2 regions of the Paenibacillus sp. FSL R7-269 genome follow, and region 2 is predicted to be linked to the other one. Evidence: riboswitches for the same ligand, from Rfam matches in the RefSeq annotation. Region 2 holds a riboswitch; the other holds the start of a gene.
The links. Region 2 has a riboswitch for glycine ahead of C162_RS04535 (amino acid permease). Riboswitches for the same ligand answer to the same signal wherever they lie in the genome.
Positions count from the first base shown of each region.

Region 1: another riboswitch for glycine. It lies ahead of gcvT (glycine cleavage system aminomethyltransferase GcvT); the one in region 2 lies ahead of C162_RS04535 (amino acid permease).

Region 1 covers NZ_ASPS01000023.1:66,862-78,692, forward strand. Annotated here, with positions in the region: gene C162_RS12315 (helix-turn-helix domain-containing protein) at 1-202, shown strand, start outside; gene gcvPB (aminomethyl-transferring glycine dehydrogenase subunit GcvPB) at 307-1,767, opposite strand; gene gcvPA (aminomethyl-transferring glycine dehydrogenase subunit GcvPA) at 1,764-3,116, opposite strand; gene gcvT (glycine cleavage system aminomethyltransferase GcvT) at 3,113-4,237, opposite strand; glycine riboswitch at 4,318-4,418, opposite strand; glycine riboswitch at 4,422-4,519, opposite strand; gene gcvH (glycine cleavage system protein GcvH) at 4,704-5,096, shown strand; gene C162_RS12340 (flagellar motor protein MotB) at 5,197-6,072, opposite strand; gene C162_RS12345 (flagellar motor protein) at 6,069-6,854, opposite strand; gene uvrB (excinuclease ABC subunit UvrB) at 7,036-9,027, shown strand; gene uvrA (excinuclease ABC subunit UvrA) at 9,396-11,831, shown strand, end outside.
Region 2 covers NZ_ASPS01000011.1:110,709-122,539, forward strand. Annotated here, with positions in the region: gene C162_RS04520 (carbohydrate ABC transporter permease) at 1-526, opposite strand, end outside; gene C162_RS04525 (ABC transporter permease) at 542-1,519, opposite strand; gene C162_RS04530 (DUF5643 domain-containing protein) at 1,715-2,671, shown strand; glycine riboswitch at 2,800-2,879, shown strand; gene C162_RS04535 (amino acid permease) at 3,019-4,395, shown strand; gene C162_RS04540 (helix-turn-helix transcriptional regulator) at 4,430-5,377, shown strand; gene C162_RS04545 (DinB family protein) at 5,454-6,005, shown strand; gene C162_RS36840 (hypothetical protein) at 6,234-6,650, shown strand; gene C162_RS34960 (methyl-accepting chemotaxis protein) at 6,652-6,984, shown strand; gene C162_RS04555 (DUF1304 domain-containing protein) at 7,023-7,391, opposite strand; gene C162_RS04560 (GNAT family N-acetyltransferase) at 7,544-8,053, shown strand; gene C162_RS36590 (S-layer homology domain-containing protein) at 8,115-9,143, opposite strand; gene C162_RS04570 (phosphotransferase enzyme family protein) at 9,265-10,194, opposite strand; gene C162_RS04575 (histidine kinase N-terminal 7TM domain-containing diguanylate cyclase) at 10,283-11,831, opposite strand, start outside.

The DNA.
Region 1 (11,831 bases), on a different contig from region 2:
GCTTGAGGCCATGCTTCTGGAATATAAACTGACTGCGCGGGAGCAAGAGGTAGCGAGGCTATGGCTGATGGAGAAGAGCGCGCTGCACATCGGGAGCGATCTGGGGATCAGTGAAGGCACGGTGCGCAATATGTTGAAGAGCATCTATAGTAAAATGCGGGTGAATGACCGCTTCCAGTTCGTGAAGCGCCTTACGCCTTAGCCGGGAGATCCGCTTCCGGGTACATACAAGACAGCCGGGCAGCGATACGAATGTATCCCTGACCCGGCTGTTTGATTTAGAAGCCTAGCTTCTCTGGCAGAAGGTTAACCGCAGGAGCAGTTAAGTACAGGCTTACGCGCGGCCTGCGTCTCATCGAGGCGGCTGATTTCAGTCGTATGCGGTGCGTTAATCACTATCTCCGGCGTTTCCTCAGCTTCCTTAACGATTCGGATCATCGTCTCAATGAAGCCGTCGAGCGTCTCCTTGCTCTCGGTCTCGGTCGGCTCAATCATCATACATTCCTCTACCGTCAGCGGGAAGTAGACGGTTGGCGGATGATAGCCGAAGTCAAGCAGCCGTTTGGCTACATCGAGGGTACGGACGCCGTATTGCTTAAGGTTCTTGCCGGACATGACGAATTCATGCTTGCAGATGCCCGGGAAGGGAATCTCGAAGTAAGGAGCCAGCCGGTGCATCATATAGTTGGCGTTCAGCACGGCGTTCTCGGACACCTCACGCAAGCCGTCAGGACCGTAGGTGCGGATATACGCATAAGCACGGACGAGAATCCCGAAGTTGCCGTAAAAGGCTTTGACGCGGCCGATTGATTCCGGCCCGCCGCAGTCCAGCGTGAAGCTGCCGTCTTCGTTCTGGGCCACAGTAGGCTGCGGCAGGAACGGGATCAGCTTCGCCTTTACACCGACTGGTCCGGCTCCCGGACCTCCGCCGCCATGCGGCGTACTCATCGTCTTGTGCAGATTGAGATGCACCACATCGAAGCCCATATCGCCCGGGCGGGTGATGCCCATAATCGCGTTGGAGTTCGCTCCGTCATAATAGAGCAGGCCACCCGCTTCATGGACAATCGCGGCGATCTCGACGATCTGCGTCTCGAAGAGTCCGAGGGTACTCGGGTTCGTGAGCATCAGCGCGGCGGTGTCGCTGCCGACAGCGGCCTTCAGTGCTTCGAGGTCCACCATTCCCTTGTCATTGGAGGGGATGGTCACGGTGTCGAGACCGGCTGCGGCGGCACTGGCCGGGTTGGTGCCGTGCGAGGAATCGGGCACGATCACTTTGGAGCGGACTTCGCCGCGGCTCTCATGGTAGGCGCGGATCATCATCAGGCCGGTCCACTCGCCGTGGGCGCCGGCAGCGGGCTGCAGGGATACGGCATCCATGCCGGTCAGGGCGGCGAGATCCTTTTGCAGCGTGTACATCAGTTCAAGCGCACCCTGGATGCTCTCTTCCGGCTGATACGGATGGATCTTGGAGAGTCCCGGGAAGCGGGCGACATCCTCGTTGATCTTGGGGTTGTATTTCATCGTGCAGGAGCCGAGCGGATAGAAGCCGTTGTCAACTCCGAAGTTGCGGCGGGACAGGGCGGTATAGTGGCGGATCACATCCACCTCGGATACCTCCGGCAGTACGACCGGCTCACTGCGCAGCAGCCCTTCAGGAATGAGTGAGCCAAGGCCCTCGTCCTGCGGCACATCACACAGAGGCAGGGAGTAGGCAGAGCGGCCTGGACGGCTTAATTCAAAAATCAGACTTTGTTCCGGTTTCATACACAGCCCTCCAGTGCGCTTGCGAATTCGTCAATTTCGGTCTTGCTTCGTTTCTCCGTTACGGCAACCAGCATATGTCCGGCCAGCTCGGGATAATCCCGGCTTAAGTCATAACCGCCCAGATAGCCTTCCTTCAGCAGCTTGGAGTTAACCGCACTCACACTGCTGCCCTCCGGGAGCTTCAGGACGAATTCATTGAAGAACGGGGCAGTGAAGACGCGCTCTGCGCCAGTGATTTCAGCCAGCCGCCCAACGGCATAGTGGCTCTTGCGGATGTTCAACTCACCAACCTCGCGCATGCCCTCCTTGCCCATCACGGACAAGTAGACGGAAGCGCACAGCGCCAAGAGCGCCTGATTGGAGCAGATATTCGAGGTCGCCTTCTCCCGGCGGATATGCTGTTCGCGGGCTTGCAGCGTCAGCACGAAGCCGCGCTTGCCATTCCGGTCAACCGTCTGGCCGACGATCCGGCCCGGCATCCGGCGCATGAGCGGCTCGGCAACGGCGAAGAATCCGCAGGTCGGACCGCCGAGCGAAGCGGCAATTCCCAGCGGCTGCGCGTCACCGACAACGATATCTGCGCCAAGCCGTCCGGGAGACTCCAATACGCCAAGTGCAATGGGATTCGCGCTGACGACAAGCAGTCCCTTAACCGCATGGATCAGCGGTTCGATCCCGCGCAGATCCTCAATCCCGCCGAAGAAGTTGGGGGACTGAACCAGAACGGCAGCGGTATCGCTGTCGATGGCTTCGGCCAGCTTGGCAAGATCCGTTACCCCGTCAGCATAGTCAATCTCTACAATTTGCAGACCCCAGGCGTTGGCGGAGGTACGCAGCACCTGACGCGCTTCCGGGTGAACTGTACGGGAGACAATCAGTTTCTTGCGTTTGGTGGCGCCTGCGGCCAACACAGCCGCTTCGGAGAAGGCGGTTGCGCCGTCATACATACTGGCATTGGCAACCTTCATGCCGGTCAGCTCACAGATATAGGATTGGAATTCAAAGATCGCCTGAAGCTCCCCCTGGCTGATCTCCGGCTGGTAAGGAGTGTAGGCAGTATAGAATTCCGAACGGGAAATCACATGGTTGATGACGACCGGAACGTGGTGGTCGTACAATCCGGCGCCCAGGAAGCTGGTGTGGGTATCGAAGTCGGCATTCTTGTCAGCCAGGCCCTTCATATGGCGAAGCAGTGCGTATTCGTCCAAGGCGCCGGACATCGGCAGGGTTCCCTGGTAACGGACAGACTGCGGAATATCGGCGAACAGCTCATCGATGGATTGTATGCCTACGGTCTCCATCATTTCTGCGCGGTCTTGCTCAGTCATTGGCAGATAGCGGTGCTTCATTGCGGCTTCACTCCTTGGCTTCTTTTGTAGAATGGGGCTTTGATGACGGCAGCCTTGAGCTGCTTGCCGCGAATCTCCACGTACACCTCTGTGCCGATCTCCGTATAGGCAGCGTCCAGCAGGGCGAGTCCGAGATTCCGCTTCAGGGTCGGGGACTGGGTGCCAGTCGTTACTTCACCGATCTTCACTCCGTCCGCGTACACAGGGTAGTGGGAACGGGGAATGCCGCGGTCGATCATCTCCAGGCCCACAAGACGCCGGGGCAGACCGGCTTCCTTCTGCTTCAGCAGGGCATCGCGGCCGATGAAATCGCCGGCGTCCAGCTTCACGAAGAACTGGACACCGGCTTCAAGCGGCGTAATCTCCGCCGACAGCTCCTGGCCGTACAGCGGCAGCTTGGCTTCGAAGCGGAGCGTATCGCGTGCGCCGAGTCCGGCAGGCGTCAGGCCATGCGGAGCGCCAGCGTCCAGCAGGCCGTTCCAGAGTGCTGCTGCTGTATCTGCGGGAGCATACAGCTCGAAGCCGTCCTCACCGGTATATCCGGTACGGGAGAGCAGGACGGTGACGCCGCAGACTTCAGCGTGTTCGAGGAAGTGGAACTGCTTAAGCTCTGTTAGAGACACCTGCGTGACCTTGGCCAGAATCGTCTCTGCCAGCGGACCCTGCAACGCGAGCAGCAGCGTCTCATCCGAGATATTCTTCAGACTGACGCCGCTGAATTCAGCGGTAAGATGCTCCTGCAGCCACTGGAAGTCCTTGTCGATATTGGACGCATTGACGACAAGCATGTAACGCTCCACGCCCAGCCGGTATACCAGCAGATCGTCCACCACTCCGCCGCTTGGGTAGAGCATCAGGGTGTACTGCGCTGCGCCGTCTTCCAGGCGGGTGACATCATTCGTGGTCATTCTCTGGAGGAAGGCTTCTGCACCGCTCCCGGTAACCATGAATTCCCCCATGTGGGAGACATCGAACAGTCCGGCCCGTTCACGGACGGCTTCATGCTCCTTCACGATGCCGGTGAACTGCACCGGCAGCTCCCAGCCGCCGAAATCAATACATCTGGACTCCGCATAAGCGGCATAGAGGTCATAAAAAGGCGTTCTTCTCAAAGACTCCATCTTGTCACTCCCTTGGTCTGATTACATACGAAAAAGGACAGGCGAAAGCCATTATGCACGCATGCATAAATGGACTTCCGCTCTGTCCTTGGTACCTGAGAGTTACCCTGCAATGAAGCGCAGGTTTCCCCGTTGGTGATCCGTGAAGCCTGCGGCGCAGGCACCCGGATGCTCTCCAGAGATGCGTCCGGCAAAGGTCCTTTTGCCTGAGAGATTCACCCATCCCGGGCTTACTCCTTCGGCGCTGTCTTCCTGTGAGACAGTCTCTCCCTATGCCATCATTCGCAAACCATATGTTTTTCTACTGACTCCATTAAACCGGGTAACCCTCTGCCCTGTCAATCAAAAAACGTCAAAAAGTTGACAAATTTAATTTTACTGTCAGTTATATTGACATTAGGCAAGCCGATAACTTAGGCTATAACTAAATTTAGAACTCCAATTACGGAAAAGAGGCGGCTTGGACATGAGTGAAGTGCTTGACAACCTGCTATACAGCGAAGAGCATGAGTGGGCGCAGCAGGGCGAGGGACGCGTAGTACGTGTAGGGATTACGGATCATGCGCAGCATCTGCTGGGCGATATCGTGTTTGTAGAATTTCCGGAAGTAGGCGCGGCGATCTCCGCAGGCGACAGCGTGGGCAGTATCGAATCCGTGAAGACCGTATCGGAGCTATATTCACCCGTATCAGGCAAGGTGACCAAGATCAACGATGCGCTGGAGGCCAGCCCGGAGCTGATCAACGATCACCCTTACGGGGACGGCTGGATTTTTGAGCTGGAGCTTGATGCAGAGTTCGGAGAGGCAGTAACCGGCCTGCTGGATGCGGCTGCGTACAAGGAACTGGTTGGGGAATAAAAGGTAGCTTATTTGCGGAAGCGGATGTTAATACGGCAGACCTCTCTTTATAACATTAGATGTTACTAATGTGAGAGGTCTGTCTTTTTGCGTCTGTATCTTACTCCTTCTCCTGAAGCTGGCGCAGCACAATCAGTTCAACCCGGCGGTTCCGCTGCTTTCCCTCAGTGGTTGTATTATCGTAAGCAGGCCGGGTATCGGCATAACCTGCGTACTGGAAGGTATCAGGGCTCAGCCCCTCTTTGTCCAGAAAAAAGCGCAGGACGGACAGCGCCCGGGCGCCCGATAACTCCCAGTTGTCTTTGTACACTGATCCTGGTGTCACGGGAACATTGTCGGTGTGGCCTTCGATGCTGATGGTAGCGCCGATACCGCGGAATAGGCCGGAGAGCTGGCGCAGTGCAGGGAAGGCAGGGGATTTCAACTCAGCCTTTCCCGCATCGAACAGGAACCGGTCACTCAGCGTGATGGCAATGCCCTGCGGCTTATCAGCAACAAAAATCTGTTCCCCAAGGTTATTCTCCTCCACATACTCCGTGATGACGCCCATAAGAGCAGCCAGCTTCGCTTCCTGTTCCCGAAAAGCAAGCTCGCGCGCTGACGGCTGGTGCCCCGCCCCATCTCCTGTTTGCCCGGTTCCATTCAGCCCGTCCGCATCCGCAGAGTCTGTGGCTGAAGGAGCGCCAGTGTCTCCACCGTCTTCATTATGACCCTTCGAAACGCCAGCCCCGGTGATTCCCTGATTGCCTTCCAGCACGCCGCTTCCGCCTTCCAGCACTGCACTTCCGCTCTTGAAGGTATCCGATAAGGAGCCGCTGACAATGGCATACTTCTGCGAATCCAAGCTGCTCATAGCATACAGAATCACGAAGAAAATAAGCAGAAGCGTGATCAGATCCGCGTAGGTAATCATCCAGCGGTCCCGGCTCTCCTTGCCGGCGGCGGCACGGGGCTGCCGGCGGTTTCTTTGTCTCATAGCGGTTCCTCCGGGCTGGTGCGGATGCTGCGTTTAGGAGCGTCTGTCAGGAAAGGGGCCAGCTTTTGCCGGACCAGATGCGGGTGATCCCCATTCTGCAGGGACAGAATGCCGACGAGCAGCATCTCCATGGTGCCCAGCTCACTTTGGCTGCGGGATTTGATTTTGGAGGCGATGGGTAAAAAGAGTAGATTGGCACTGGCTACGCCATAGAGTGTTGCTGTAAAAGCTACGGCAATCGACGCACCCAGATTGGAAGGGTCCGTTAAATTGCTTAGAACCCGGATTAGCCCCATAACGGTACCGATAATGCCCATGGTCGGTGCATAGCCGCCGGCGGCTTCGAATATTTTGGCATAGCCTTCATATTTCAGCTCCTTGGCATCCATCCCAAGCTCCAGGATCTGGCGGACCTGATCCGGGTCATTGCCGTCGACAATCAGAAACAGGCCTTCACGGGTGAAGGGATCGGGATGTTCTTCTGCCCGTTTCTCCAGGGCGAGAACACCGCCGCGCCGCGTGAGTGCAGCCATGGCAATCAGCTCTTCGGCTTGTTCCCGGCTGGTATCCCGTTGCCGGTCAAAAGCCAGGCGGAGCGCCGCCGGAATGCTGCGGAGCTTGGACCCCGGGAAGCTGATGAGCACCGCCGCAAGGGTGCCGCCGAACACGATCAGGGCAGCATTGGGCTGCAGCAGGCCGGACAGGCTGCCGCCTTCCCACAGAAAACCGCCGATCATAGCGGCAATTCCGGCCAGCAGGCCGAGTATTGTAATGAAATCCATAAATTCAGGCTCCTTAAATTTCTATATATTATGGTTTGCAACAGTCTGGGCAACGCTGTATAATAAACGGGAACGTGCATTCCTATCTTCCATATTTTTCAGTATGGTATGGATGAAGGATAATTAGGGTTAAAATTATAATATATTCATATATTCTAGACGATAGAGGGGAGACGGGCAAATGAGTGATATTGTCGTCAGTACGAAGACTTTTGAACTGGAGTCCGAGTATACACCCCAGGGCGATCAGCCTCATGCCATAGAAGAGTTAGTGGACGGCATCCGGCAGGGCAAGAAGCACCAGACGCTGCTGGGAGCGACAGGTACAGGCAAGACCTTTACCATCGCGCAAGTGATTTCCAAATTGAACCGCCCGACGCTGGTCATTGCGCACAACAAGACGCTTGCTGCACAGCTGGCGAGTGAGTTCAAAGAATTTTTTCCAAGCAATTCCGTGGATTACTTCGTCAGTTACTACGATTACTACCAGCCTGAGGCGTACATTCCTTCCTCTGATACCTACATTGAGAAAGACTCCAGCATAAATGAAGAAATCGACAAGCTCCGCCACTCTGCAACCAGCTCGTTGTTCGAACGCCGTGACGTTATTATTGTGGCGAGTGTGTCGTGTATTTATGGCCTCGGTTCGCCGAAGGAATATGGAAGCTTGCTGCTCTCGCTGCGGGTAGGGATGGAGAAGCCGCGTAATCAGATTCTGAGCCGGCTCGTAGATATCCAGTATCAGCGTAACGATATTAATTTTGTGCGCGGTACGTTCCGTGTACGCGGGGATGTCGTTGAGATCTTCCCGGCATCCCAGGGAGAACATGCGATCCGGGTTGAATTGTTCGGAGACGAGATCGAGCGGATCACGGAGATAGACGTTCTGACAGGCGAACTGATCGGCGAACGAGATCATATTGCGATCTTCCCTGCGTCCCACTTTGTCACCCAGGAAGAGACGATGCGTGTAGCCCTTGTTAATATTGAACGTGAGCTTGAGGAGCGGCTGGCTGTGCTTAATGGAGCAGGCAAGCTGCTGGAGGCTCAGCGCCTGGAGCAGCGGACCCGTTATGATATCGAGATGATGAAGGAAGTCGGCTTTTGTTCGGGAATCGAGAACTACTCCGGTCCGCTTACCTTCCGTGAGCCGGGAGCTACTCCTTATACGCTGATGGACTATTTCCCGGATGATATGCTGATTGTGATCGACGAGTCCCATGCTACGCTTCCGCAGATCCGGGCGATGTATAATGGTGACCGTGCGCGTAAGACCGTCCTGGTGGAGCATGGATTCCGCCTGCCGTCTGCGTTGGATAACCGTCCGCTGCAATTCGAGGAATTCGAAGACAAGGTAAGCCAGATTGTATATGTGTCCGCAACACCGGGCCCTTATGAGATGGAGCATTGCGATACTATGGTTCAGCAGATTATCCGTCCTACCGGTCTGCTTGACCCGATTATAGAAGTGCGTCCTACCGAAGGACAGATCGATGATCTGATTAGTGAAATCCGTGACCGGGTAGAACGCGATGAACGTGTACTCGTTACCACCCTTACGAAGAAGATGTCTGAGGACCTGACGGACTACTTCAAGGAGATTGGCATCAAGGTACGTTATATGCACTCTGATATCAAGACGCTGGAGCGGATGGCAATCCTGCGTGATCTCCGTCTGGGTACCTTCCACGTGCTGGTCGGTATTAACCTGCTTAGAGAGGGTCTTGACCTGCCGGAGGTCTCGCTTGTCGCCATCCTGGATGCCGATAAGGAAGGGTTCCTCCGTTCCGAGCGTTCGCTGATCCAGACGATCGGGCGGGCCGCGCGTAACTCTGACGGGCGTGTTATTTTGTATGGGGACCGCATAACAGATTCCATGGAGAAGGCAATGAGCGAAACCCAGCGCCGCCGTGAGATTCAAATGGCTCATAATGAGAAGCACGGGATTACCCCGACAACCATCAACAAGAAGGTCCGCGACATCATCGAGGCGACCAAGGTGGCCGAGTCCAAGGCCGATTACCTCACCGGTGTCGGCGGCAAGCTGAACAAGAAAGACAAACAGAGCCTGATGCAGCGCCTGGAGGCCGAGATGAAGGACGCCGCCAAGAACCTGCAATTCGAACGCGCCGCCGAGCTGCGCGATGCCTTGCTTGAACTGCGGGCAGAGTAACCCGGCGCTGAAGTTAACGATCCAGGGAACGGTGCTATTCAGGCCGTTCCTTTTGAAGATAAAGGGGCCACGTCCTTGCGTATCCCGAAGGGACAGCCCGCTGTTAAGCCCTTAGCGCGTATCCCGGAGGGACAGCGTTGTCGGCAAGCCACAGCGAGCCGAATCGCTCTAATCGTAGGAGCGGCCCCGTAGGGGTTAGCGGGCCCATTGCCCCAGTAGTCGTCCATTCACCAACCTAATTCCTTCCGCCGAGCTTGCGGGTGTCCAGAGGGTGCAACCCTTGGGGCCCTCCCTTGGAAGGGAGGGTTTGGGAGGGATCGAAAGGTAATGTTTTTCCATTTTAAATTCCCCTTAAAGGAGAGGTACCGTTGGCACATGAAAGTATAGTAATCAAGGGCGCAAGGGCCCATAATCTCAAGAACATCGACGTAACGATTCCGCGTGACCGCTTCGTCGTGCTAACGGGGCTGAGCGGTTCGGGTAAATCCTCCCTGGCCTTCGACACCATCTACGCCGAGGGACAACGCCGGTATGTGGAGTCTTTGTCTGCGTATGCCCGCCAGTTCCTGGGCCAGATGGAGAAGCCGGATGTAGATTCCATCGACGGACTCTCTCCGGCCATATCGATTGATCAGAAGACTACTAGCCGTAACCCGCGTTCCACGGTAGGGACGGTTACGGAAATCTATGACTATCTGCGGCTGCTTTTTGCCCGGGTTGGCCATCCGCATTGTCCGGATCATGGCATAGAGATCACTTCGCAGACCGTCGAACAGATGGTGGACCGGATTATGCAATACCCGGAGAAGACTCGCCTGCAGATTCTGGCCCCAGTCATTTCCGGCCGTAAGGGTGAGCATAAGGGTCTCTTCACAGATATCTCGAAGCAAGGCTTCGTCCGTGTACGTGTGGATGGTGAACTACGCGAAGTGACGGAAGATATTGTACTGGAGAAGAATAAAAAGCATACGATTGAGGTTGTTGTTGACCGGATTGTGATTAAGGATGATATCGAGACCCGGCTTACCGATTCTTTGGAGACTGCGCTGAAGCTGTCCGGCGGTCAGATTCTCGTTGATGTGATGGGCCAGGAAGAGCTGTTGTTCAGTGCCAGCTTTGCTTGTCCAGTCTGCGGATTCAGCATAGAAGAGCTGGCGCCGCGCATGTTCTCCTTCAACAGCCCATTTGGGGCCTGCCCTGAGTGTGACGGGCTGGGGATGAATATGGTAGTCGATCCCGATCTGCTGATCCCGGATATGGAGAAGTCCATTGAAGAAGGAGCTTTCCTGGCCTGGACAGGCAGTACGTCGAACTACTATCCACAGTTCCTGAAATCTGTATGCGAGCATTTCAAAATACCGCAGAATGTACCGGTCAGCAGCCTGTCGCCAGAGCATATGAACAAGCTGCTGCACGGAACGGGCAGCGAGAAGATCCGCTTCCGGTATGAGAACGACTTCGGCCAGCGCAAAGACGCTCTCGTTGCGTTTGAGGGAATAATTCCTAATCTGGAGCGCCGGTACCGTGATACAGCCTCTGAGGGTATCCGTGAGTTCATTGAAGGCTTCATGAGCGCCAAGCCCTGCCATTCGTGTAAGGGAAAGCGGCTCAAGAAAGAGATTCTGGCGGTGACCATCAATGAGCGGAATGTTGCCGATGTGACGGATCTTTCCATTGGGGATTGCCTGGACTTTTTCGCAGATCTGAAGCTTAGTGAGAAAGAAACAGCGATTGCCAATCTGATCCTCAAGGAAATCAGCAGCCGGCTAGGCTTCCTGGTGAATGTGGGGCTGAATTATCTGACCCTTAGCCGGGCAGCAGGTTCTCTATCCGGCGGGGAAGCCCAGCGCATCAGGCTGGCTACCCAGATCGGCTCCAGTCTGATGGGAGTCCTCTACATTCTGGATGAGCCAAGTATCGGCCTGCATCAGCGGGATAATGACCGCCTGATTGCTACACTGGCCCATATGCGTGACCTCGGCAATACGCTCATTGTTGTTGAGCATGATGAGGATACCATGATGGCGGCTGACTATATTATCGACATTGGACCGGGAGCTGGCAAACACGGCGGCCAAATCATTGCCCAAGGGACCCCGGAGGAGATTATGAAGGACCCCGGTTCCCTGACCGGTGAATACTTGAGCGGACGCAAGTTCATCCCGGTGACTGCTAAGCGGCGGCCAACCGATAATGAACGCTGGATCGAGATCCGTGGAGCGAAGGAGAATAACCTGAAGAATGTGAATGTAAAGATTCCGCTCGGTGTGTTCACAGCGGTAACCGGCGTATCCGGGTCAGGCAAATCTTCGCTCATTAACGAGATTCTCTACAAGAGTCTGGCCCGCCAGCTTAACAAGGCGGTCAAGGTTCGCCCAGGCTTGCACAAAGAAATCCGCGGCCTGGAGAATCTGGACAAGGTCATCGAAATTGACCAGTCCCCTATTGGACGTACTCCGCGCTCCAATCCGGCTACGTACACAGGCGTGTTCGATGATATCCGTGATCTGTTCTCCAAGACGAATGAGGCCAAGGTACGCGGCTTCCAGAAGGGGCGCTTCAGCTTCAATGTGAAGGGCGGCCGCTGTGAGGCGTGCCGTGGAGACGGGATCATCAAGATTGAGATGCACTTCCTGCCGGATGTCTACGTGCCCTGTGAAGTTTGCAAAGGCAAACGGTATAACCGCGAGACGCTGGAAGTGAAATATAAAGGCAAAAATATCTCGGATGTGCTGGAAATGACAGTGGAGGATGCAACGGAGTTCTTTAAGAACATTCCGAAGATTCACCGCAAAATGCAGACC
Region 2 (11,831 bases):
CCTCCGGAATCGTCTGCTGGAAGAAGGTGCGGGTGATGAAGATATAGAAGGCATTGGACAGGCCGGGCAGAATCAGCGCAACCAGCGAGTCCTTCAGATCGAGATAGTTCACATATAGCAGATAGAAGGGGACAAGCCCTCCCGAGAACAGCATGGTGATCAGCAGGTAGAAGTTGAATGTCTTTTTAAAAGGAAAATCCTTCCGGTAGAGCGGATACGCATACAGCGCAATCAGCAGCACGGCCAGAACAGTTCCGATAAGGGTAACGGTCAGGCTGACACCATAAGCCTTAACCAGTGTCTCCGAATGCTTGAACAAATATTGGTACGCGGACGCGTCGATATGATCGGGCCAGAACTTGTAACCCTGCAGCGTCAAGGCCTTCTCGTTGGTTAAGGAGATAGCGACAATGAGCAGGATCGGCAGGATACACGCCAGGCTGAAGGCGATGAAGAATACATTCAGAATAATCTGGGCGGTAGTAGAGCCTTTGGTATAAGGGTTGCTTCGGGATGCAGTAGTCATTAGAATCCTCCGTTTCTAGAAAAGCGCCGTATCGCGGTTCAGCTTACGGGCCAGAGCGTTCGCGCCGATGACCAGGAAGAAGCCGACGACAGATTGATAGAAGTTCGCCGCAGAGGACATCCCCAGGTCATTGAGCTGGATCAGGCCCCGGTAGACATAGGTGTCGATGACGTCCGTAGTCGAGCGCAGCGCACCGGAGTCCAGGGTCACATGGTAGAACAGCCCGAAGTCAGAGCGGAAGATACCGCCCATGTTAAGAATCGTGAGAATCACCATGATCGGCGTAAGCAGCGGCAGGGTAATCTTGGTAATCTGCTGCCATTTGCTGGCCCCGTCCATCACCGCAGCTTCGTACAACTCTTCGCTGATGCCGGTGATGGCTGCAAGGTAGATGACACTGCCGATCCCGATGGAGTGCCACATTTTGGTGATCCACAGAATGTAAGGCCATGCGTTAGGATGCATATAAGCGTTCACCGAGGAGTAGCCGAACATCGGCAGAATATGCTTGACCAGGAAGCCGTACTCCGGGTGCAGGAAGGCATAGACGATGAAGCTGACCACGACCATGGACAGGAAGTTCGGCATAATCATCACGGTCTGGAAGAACTTCGAGGCCAGCTTGTTACGCACCTCATTGATCGCAATCGCCAGCGAGACGGAGAGAATAAGGCCTGAGATAATGAAGACCACATTGTAACCCACGGTGTTGATGGTCACCCGCAGGGCGTCAGAGGTGGCGAAGAGGAACCGGAAGTTATCCAGCCCGGCCCAGGGACTGCCCATAATGCCATCAATGTAGTTGATGTTCTTGAAGGCAATGAATAATCCGAACATCGGAATATAGCAGTTGATGAAAAAGATAATCGACGTGGGCAGCAGCATCAACAGCAGCACCCGGTATCGCACGATATTGTGCAGCAGACGGCCGAAACGGCCCTGGGGCGGTGGCGCTAGCTTGGTGTTCATAGCTTGTGGTGCAGGATTTGCCATAAGTTCTAACCTCACTCTACTTGTTCTGGATGAATTTATTATAGTAGAGCGGATGAACGGAATTCTTTCTTGTAAATGACTCTGTTTATTCAAAAATGACTTTTATGCAGAGACGCTATTTCTGTACTTATGTCACAAACTAGCAGCCGGGAAGCGTTATTCTTGTATATTCTTCAAAAGCAAAGGAGAAAAGCTATGTACACGATCAGCTTAAATACGATGAAGAAAGCAATTATAGCAACAGCAGTAACCGCTGTACTCGGAGGGACAGTTGTCGGCGGGGGATACTCTTTACCCGTAGCGGCGGCAGCCGATGTTAACAAGGATAATAAGGCGGGCAGCGTGTTCGCGGCCAGCGATAACGCCACTCTGAAGGCGATTGTTCAGAAAAAGCTTGCTGCCGCCCCGAATCAGGCCGTGACCCAGGAGGGGGTAACCCTGACACTAACCGATCTGACCTATGACAGTAATCAATTTATCGCAGGCATCCGGCAGGACGGAGGGACGGTGGACAAGAACGGTTCTTTCCTAGACCAGACCAGGAATGTGGACGTGTTAATCAATGGGAAAAAGCTGTTGTACGATACTTCCATCAGTACAAATCCGGAGGATACGGACACAGCCTTGATCTATCTGAATAAGGGCGCGATGAAGCAGCAAATCCCGGATAAATTCGACCTTACGCTGAAGACTTACGCCAACGGGGTGAAGGAGCCGTTTGTTTTTAAAGTTCAAGTGAACAAGCTGGGGACCCTCTTAAGCTTGAAGCCGGGCGTCTCCAAGAAGAACAGCACATTCAGCTACACAGTGACATCCTTCCAGATGACCCCGTTAACAATGTCTCTGCAGGTGAGCTTCAAGGGCGCAGTTCCGGCGGCGGCCAAGTCCAAGGTGAGCCCGGAGAGAATGTTATATGACCTTGTGGATGAGAAAGGGAATGTGAGCTCGCCGTGGGGCAAGCCGTTTGAGAAGGTTAAGACAAGCGGTACTGAGGAGCAGAACTACGGTGCTTTTCCGGCCGTCCCGAAGACCATTAGTGTTAAGCCGTTTACGTATGCCAAGGATGCCAGCGGGAAAATGTTCAAGGACAAACAGGGCCAATGGGCTAAAACCTATTATAAAGATCTGGAAACCAAAATTACGGTTAAATAACAAGCGATGTAACTAATGTTATTGACAGAAGTCTGGGCTATGAATAGAATTGACAAATATTTAGATGAAGTCCGCTTCAAATAATTAAATATTCGCAAGCTATGAAGGCTATGGATCACACTATAGCTGGAGCAGCTTCTGGAGAGACTGCGGGAGACCGCAGCGCCGAAGGGTTCACAATCTCAGGCAAAAGGACAGAAGAGTACCGGATTTCTATTTCCCTGGCTGATTCCCTTCAGCGTGGGCAGATAGCTTATTTGGAACCTCTTATGAACCGGGAGATTGGATGATATCCAGTCTCCTTTTTGCGTATTTTCAGCATTGTATACATTAAGGGGGAAACAGGTATGGCACAGACAGAATTAAAAAGAGAGCTTGCAAACCGGCACGTCCAGCTTATCGCCATCGGAGGTACGATTGGCACAGGTTTATTCCTGGGATCGGGCAAGGCAATTCAGCAGGCCGGGCCCTCCATCATGCTTACGTATCTGATCGTGGGAATCGCCGTGTTTTTTGTGATGCGTGCGCTGGGGGAACTGCTGCTCTCGAAGGCGGGGTATCAATCTTTTACAGACATTGCTGAGGATTACTTGGGGCCGCGCGCGGCATTCATTACAGGCTGGACCTACTGGTTCTGCTGGATTATGACGGCGATGGCCGATGTGATTGCAGTGGGCGTCTATGTGCAGTACTGGTTCGATATTCCGCAGTGGGTACCGGCCGTGATCTGCCTGATCATTCTGCTCGGACTCAATCTGCTAACGGTCAAAAGCTTCGGGGAACTCGAATTCTGGTTTGCTCTGATCAAGGTAGTTACGATTCTGGCTCTGATCGGCCTGGGGATTGTCCTGCTGGTGACCCAGTTCAAGACGGATGCAGGCTCAGTGTCGGTCCGCAATCTCTGGGAGCACGGGGGCGTATTCCCGAACGGGGTGAAGGGCTTCCTGTTCTCCTTCCAGATGGTGGTATTCGCTTATGTCGGCGTGGAGCTGGTGGGGGTATCGGCAGCGGAGACGGCGAATCCTGAGAAAAACATCCCGTCCGCGATCAACAAAATTCCGCTGCGGATTCTGTTCTTCTATGTAGGCGCGCTCTTCGTGCTGCTGTGCATTAATCCCTGGACCCAGCTTAGCGCGTCTGAAAGTCCGTTCGTGCGCACCTTCAGTCTGGTCGGGATTCCGATTGCTGCGGGAATTATCAATTTCGTGGTCTTAACCTCGGCGGCCTCCGCCTGCAACAGCGGGATGTTCTCGACCAGCCGGATTCTCTACAATCTGAGCAGAAGGAATCAGGCCTCCCCTCAGCTCGGCAAGCTGAACCGGAATCATGTGCCTGCGAATTCCCTGTTTATTTCTACTATAGTAATCTCTGCCGGAGCGCTGCTCAGCAAGCTTATTCCGGGTCAGGCCTTCGGCATCGTGACTACAATCAGCGCCATTTGCTTCATCTGGGTCTGGGGCGTTGTGCTGGTCTGCCATATCAAGTATAAAAGGAACCGCCCGGATTTACATGCCGCTTCCAAATTCAAAGCGCCGTTCACCCCGGTGATTAACTATGCTGTCCTGACGCTGTTCGCCGCCATTCTAGTGATCATGCTCTTTGCCGACGAGACCCGTCCGGCGCTGCTGTTTACTCCGCTCTGGTTCATTCTGCTGTTCGTTCTGTACTCCATCAGAAGCCGTAAGGAGAAAAACGAACAGGAAATCAGTATAATCAATACATAAACTGATTTCAGGATGAAGAGGGTGCAGCCGCCGCATGAACAAGACAGACCGCATGTTAGCCATCGTACTGGAGCTGCAGCGCAAAGGGGTCGTACGGGCAGAGGATCTGGCGTCTGTCTTCGAGACTAGTGTAAGAACCATCTACCGCGATATCCAGGCGCTTAGTGAAGCCGGAGTGCCGGTGGTAGGAGCTACAGGTCAGGGATATTCACTGGTAAAGGGGTATTTCCTGCCCCCGGTCAGCTTCACAGCGGAGGAGGCTGTGACTCTGCTGATCGGGACGGATTTCGTGGAGCAGCGGTTCGATACGGAGTATGGTAACCGGGCATCCGCAGCAGGCAGGAAGATTGAAGCGATTCTGCCGGGTGATGTCAAGGAGAATGCTGCCCGGCTCCGCCAGAGCATCCTGCTGCTGAGTACCAGTAAAGATAAGCTGCAAGGACAGGAGAAGGAGTACATGGAGCAGATCCGCCGCGCGATTCTGGATCAGCGGAAGATCAGCTTCGGGTATACGAAGGGCAGACAGGAAGCTGACGGAAGTCACCGGAGTATCCGAACCGCCTCGCCGTATGGACTTGTCCTGAACAGAGGCGCCTGGACCCTGGTCGCCTGGTGCTGGCTGCGGCAGGAAATCCGTCATTTCCGGTTATCCAGAATGAGCGGGCTTACCGTTCTGGATGACCGGTTCGAAGTGCCTGCGGATTTCGATCTGCACGAGTATCAGCCGGAGGATGACCGCCATGTACGCGTGTGTATTTTGGTGCATCCCGAGATAGCTGACAAGGCGGCTGAATCGAATAACTTTTATCTGGAGGCCGTGGAGGACCGGGCAGACGGCAGGCATATGACCTTCCGCGTACGCCAGCCCGGGGACCTGCTGCAATGGGTGCTTGGCTGGGGAGCGGGGGCGGTTGTCCTGGAGCCGGAAGCCTTGCGGAAGCTTGTGCGGGAGGAAACGGCGAGAATGCTGGAACGCTACTGACATAACGTTGTCAGGAGCGGTTGTGTATATTCAGGTCAGACCTTAAGAATAAAGGAGTTGCCTGAATACTATGAATATGAATACGAAGATTACGGAAGCCTTACAGCAATTTGAAAAGACTGCGAATCACTATCTTATGGAATTAGATACCTTCAGTATGGAGCAGCTGCTGCGGCAGCCTGCCGAAGGAGAGTGGTCTCTCGGGCAGATGGTTCAGCACTTAATACAATCGGCGCTGTACATGCAGCTTCGTAATATCGATCAGTGTCTGGCCGGGGACGGGCAAGCGGCGGGGAAGGAAGCAGAGATGACTCCGGATGGTAAAGCGGTTTTTGCCGGGGGCAGCTTCCCGCCTGTACGCGTTCATGTTCCGCCGTCACCGCAGTATACGCCGGTGCAGCCGGAGAGCAAGGAGCAGCTGATCCAAGGCCTGAACACAGTGATTGAGCGGATGCGCGAGACCCTTCCGAAGCTTGCGCAGGCACCTGAGCACAGCACCGCCCCTCATCCCCGGTTCGGCCCCTTGTCTGGGGCAGAATGGTATCTGCTGATTGAGATGCACTACCGCCATCACTTGCTGCAGCTGAACCGGTTGAAGGATTTCATAGGATCAAGTGTTGCGCAATAGAAGAACGCCAATAAGCCGAAGCCTGTCAGTTGTAACTGAGGGCTCCGGCTATTTTGCTACACTGATCACGTCGAGGGTTCACGTGCCCAATGTGATCGAAAAACCGACCACAATGGTCAATTTTTAATTATTCATTTTTGAATAAAGGAGGTTTGTCGCAACATGTCGAACTTAACTCTTGATTTCGCTGTACCCTGAAGCTAACTGAATAAAAGGAGATCCGCACCTATGAAAAACATCGTACGCTCCCTTGAAGATATAATAAATCTCGCGCCCGTTCTGAAAGCTGCTTTTCCATACGATATCTCGATTGCCGTCTGTGATACCGAGAAGTTTCTCGCCTATTACCCCGGGGATTCCATTGATCTGGGGATTCGCGCCGGGCAGATTATTCACGCGGACGAACCTCTGTATCACGCACTGAAAAATGATGAATACTCAAGGGCCAATGTTCCCAAAGAGTATTATGGATACGAATTTGTGGGTACGGTCCTTCCGGTACATGGAGAGGATGAACGTGTCTGCGGGGCGGTCTGCATTCAGGTGCGCAGACAGACCGAGCTGCGGGAAATTGCTGACCGGCTTCTCTCAGAAGCTGCTGGTCCAGTCAGAGACCACTGCTGCAAGTGTCCACAAAAGCGATGAAGTGCTGGCCGTTCTGAGGAAGGTCGCCGACCAGACGCATCTGCTTGGAATTAATGCGGCTATTGAGGCCGCCCATGCCGGAGAGAAGGGCCGGGGCTTCGACATTGTCGCCAGAGAAATCCGCAAGTTCTCACAGGAGACCGAGCAATCCGCGCAGCGGATACGGGACACCCTGCGGGAGATCCAGACAGCGATGAAGGGAATCGGCCAATCCATCGGTCAGATTGCCTCAGTGGGGCAAGAGCAGGCAGCTTCAACGCAAGAGATGTCCAGCTTCATTGAGGAGATCCGGGCGATGTCTGAGCAGTTGAACCAGTTCGCGCAGAAGCTGTGAGGGCAAGTGTGGAAGCTCCCTGCATAGTCCCGCGAATCTTACAGATGTGCGATCAGTGTGGCTGCCAGCGCCAGGAAGGCCGGGAGGCCTTGCATCAGCAGGATGGATCTCTTAGAGGTGAGTCCGCCGTAGATGGCCGCAACCGCCACACAGATCAGGAAGAACAATTGCAGCTGGTAACCGAAGTCTGCGCTCGGATGCAGCAGGCCCCAGACTAGACCGGCTGCCAGGAAGCCGTTATACAAGCCCTGGTTGGCAGCAAGCGACTTCGTCTCCCGGGAGAAGGCAGGGGTCAATCCGAACGCCTTCTGTGCTCTCGGGGTGGTCCACAGGAACATCTCCAGTACTAGTATGTACACATGCTCTAGTGCTACTAAGGCAACAAGAATTAAACTTACAGTCATCATAACGAGTCCCTCTTTTCAAGTAATGTGAATCAAATCAATTCTTTATTTAAATTGTGCAAAATATAATTTTACGAACTTAAATATACCGGACTTTTTGCTATTTGTCAATTTACTACAAATCGTAAAATTGTAATGTAGAGGGGGCAAGAAGAATGATACATATAAGAACGCTAACCCCGTCTGATGCCGAAGCCTACCGGGCGCTTCGTTTGCAGTCGCTGCAGCAGCACCCGGAAGCTTTCCTTAGCTCCTATGAATCGGAAGTGAAATTGTCCACTGAGACGACCCGGATCAAGCTGGACCCCTCGGACGGGCATTTCACTCTAGGTGCTTTCTTGAACGGGGAGCAGAGGCTGGCGGGAATGGCCACCTTGTTCCGGGAGAGCAGGCTCAAGATTCAACACAAAGCTCATGTCTATGCAGTATATGTAGATCCGGATGCCCGTAAACATGGCACGGGCCGTGCGCTGATGCTGGAGCTGATTGCACGGGCGAAGGCCGCGCCGGGACTGGAGTTGCTTACACTGACGGTAACGTCCAATAACGTTCCGGCCACAAGACTCTACGAATCTCTGGGATTCGTCCGCTATGGCACAGAGCCGAAGGCGATGAAGCTTGGCAGCGAGTATCTGGATGAGGATCTGATGGTGCTGATGCTGTAAAATACAGCAAAAGCCCCTCCCGCCTTTTCGGCAGAAGGGGCAGAGATGAAGGGGCGGTTGCTTACTTCGCAGACTTTCCGCTCAGGATGGCCTTCACCTGGCTGACCATTGCCGCTGCGTCAGCACTGGTGACACCGTCCTGCGGACGGAAGCTTCCGTCTTGATCCAGCTTCACGATCTTGAGGGCAAGCGCGGTCTGAATAGCTCCCGAGTTCAGGATATTGATCTTGTCATTATCCTTGATCTCCACCGGGATCAGCTTGATCATCGGCAGTTGGCCGCTGGTCTGGAGTGTGTTAATGAGCAGATAGGTGAACGATTCGCGGGTCACGCTCATATTCGGGTCAATCTTGATCTGCAGGTTCGCTTCCCCGGCGGCATCCTTGATGTACTGGACGGCTTCGGTTGCGGTAATCGTCCCGCTCACTGCACCGGGTGCCGGATGTGCCTTCAGATAAGAGAGTGCATTGCTGATGGCTACTGCCGCTTCTGCACGGGTGATCTCCTGCTTCGGGTTAAGCTTGCCGCTGCCATCCAGCTTCAGGACACCGTAATTCAGCGCACGCTGCAGGGCACCGGAGTATTCAACCTTCACCTGATCCTGATCGGCATACTCCGTCACTACTGGCTTAATCATCGGCAGGCGGTTCGTGTTCTCCATCGCATCAATGAGCTGGTAGGTAAACTCTTCGCGGGTCAGCTTCTCACCAGGCTTCAGATCCGCAGGCAGGTCCAAGCCGTGCACACCGGCAATAATCAGCGCCTGTGCATACCAGGCGGAGTCACTCGCGTTCTTGAAATAGTCGGTGGCATGCGGCTCCTTCACGAACCGGATCGTATCCAGATTGAGATCAAGCGCACCCACGATCATCTGCACCCCCTGGGCTGCTGTGATGCTGAGGTTCGGGCCGAACAGATCCGCGCTGATGCCTTTAATCAGGCCGCTGTTCTGAAGCGCGATAATCTTGTCTTTATCCTGCACGTTATGGATATCCTTGAAGGCTGCGGCCGAGGCGAATTGTTGTCCTGTGAAGCTGAGCGCCAGAGCGGCTGCTGCGGATAGTGTGATCATCTTGAATGTCTTCTTCATGTCCAGTCACCTCGTAGTGTAGTTTGTGGTTTATTTGTGATCATAGACGGCGGCATAGTCAAAAAGGTTCCAGCAAAAATAAAATAATCAAAACCATAAAAAAAGCACTGGCCGCATCGGGCTAGTGCCGTTTTCTCATACAAATCTCCTGCCATCTCATAAGCCATCCATACTGCTCATCACAGAATTCTTTCGTTACAGACTGTAGCCCCTGGCAGCGGACAATTCGGGATATAATCTGATAATGCCTTACCGCAATGAAGTCAAAAATCGCGTAGATCTCAATGTCACTCAGGGTTCGCACCTTAGAATACCCGGTATAGAAGCGTTCAAATAAACGCTGGGTAGCATCATACATGGAGTCGTGATATTGATTAAAATGAGTAGCGTCTGACATGTATGCCACGTCCATGCCGGGATAGTCTCCGGAGGCATCATCAAAATCCATAAAGACATACTGCCCATGGCGGTTCCTAATCATGTTGCCTGTATGAAGGTCGCCGTGACAAAAGCCTCTTGGGAGCTTTGACATACGGCCCCACAGTTCATTTCCATATTGTTCAAGATCGGACATGGAGTTTGAATCACAGTCCAGTTCGCTCATAATAGAGAGATAATCATCAATATATTCATCTTTTGTACGCATAATCAGTTGTTCTACAGGGTAGTTCTGCATTAGCTTATGAAGCTCGGCTGTCTGGTAACCGATAAGCTCCGCTTCGGCAAATCCATCAGGATTGTCACCCTCTACATAGTCGTAGAGCACAGCGGTAAGCCAGCCCTCCTGAGCTTCAAGAAGAATGTGATTCTTAAGTCTGGCAGTCCTCAGGACCGTCACAGCCGGAAAGGAATGAGCCTGCAAATAGTCAAGAATTCGTATAGACTGCATGGCATCGGCTGTTTTGAAGCTGCGGTATATTTTGAGCACATAACGCTTACCCCCGCCCTCTGCCAAATAAACCGAGCCAATCATCTCCCGGTGAAGCTTGATCTGCTTCATACGTAACGAGTAGGATTGGTTAATCTCACGGATAAGATGATCATGGTTCATCTGGCAGCGTCCCCTTTAATAATGGCTCCAACTGCTATCCATTATCCTATGGGAGAAAGACAGGTGTATAGAGAAAGATTGATTATAATTATACCTCCACCGCAACAATCTGATTCCGGCCCTGATGCTTGGCGGCGTACAGGGCTTTATCGGCAGACTTGAACAGGTCGTTCAGGTAGGTGGTCGCATCCATGGCAGGCGGGATCTTGAATTCGGCGATGCTGAGCAGCCCCAGGCTGATGGTGATGGACACGGGCTCATCGATATAATCGATACGGATGGTGTTGTGTTCAACCTCTAATTTGAGCTGTTCGGCCAGACGCCTCGCCTCGGCTCCATTCGTATCCGGCAAATAGATGATGAATTCCTCTCCGCCGTAGCGGGCCAGGATATCGGAGGGCCGCAGGCTGCGGTGCAGCAGCTCCACCGTGCTGCACAGGACCACATCTCCGGCGAGATGGCCGTGCTGGTCGTTGATTTTTTTGAAAAAATCGATGTCGATCAGTATAATAGTCGAAGGTGTCCGGGTATCGCTGACCCGCACTGCCTCCTGCTCCAATTGCTGCATCAGATAATGCCGGTTGTAGCAGCCGGTTAGACTGTCGGTGATCGCCAGCTTCCTCAGCTTGCCGTTCGTCTGGAACAGCTCCTCCTGCACCTTCACCAGCGAGTCGTTGCGTTCCTTGAGGACGGCATTCTGCTGGTTCGTCTCATCGATGAGCCGCCGGATCTCGGTAACATTCTGGAAGGTGACGATCCGGCCGACCCGGTTGCCGCTTACTATGATCGGCGCTGCATGAATACTGACAACCATTTGGATAAGAGGATGCAGAATTTCCAGCTCAGCCGTCTCCAGCGGATACTCATGGTATTTCTCAAGGAAGGACTCGATCTTCATCGCAGGGTCATCCGGCAGATAGCTGCTTATATTGAACGCCGTACCCGTCACAAGCGGGATATAGGGATGCAGGGCATGATTGATCTCTACGACCTGCTCCTGGTCATCCAGCACGAGAATTCCGTATTCCATGGTATTGATAATATCCTGATGGGCGATGGTTACGATATCGAATACTTTGTCCTGGTGGATCGTAATCACAAAGAACGTAGCCGACACCACTATACCCAGTGAAGTGAAGCCCGGAATTACCGGCAAATAGTCATCCAGAATGACATTGAGAAGCACGTCGATCATAAGGAAGATGCATAGCGCCGTAATGCCTTTGAGCATGTACATAACCTGATTCTTGATCCGCGCGGCCTGGTTAGAGGTCAGAGCCACGTATATGACATACATGGACACGAGGGCATTAATCACAAGAAAGGTCATGCTGATCCAGAAAATAGGTCCGTAGATCCGCTCAACATACCCTCCATTTACCGGGCGAACGAACCATCCATAAGGATTGAGCACCACTCCAAGGGAGGTCAATACTGCAGGGATCACCAGCGCGGACACTATTTTTCTGCTAAGGAACTGGGATTGTCCCGCGAGCAGAATCGTGAAGAAGAACCAGCCCAGGCCCAGCAGGGAAGCATCCACGAAGGCAAGCTTCACATAAAAGAGCTGATAGATAGGATCATCGACGGTCCTGATGGCAAACTGGCAGTAGGGCCAGATCAGCATGGCGAAATGG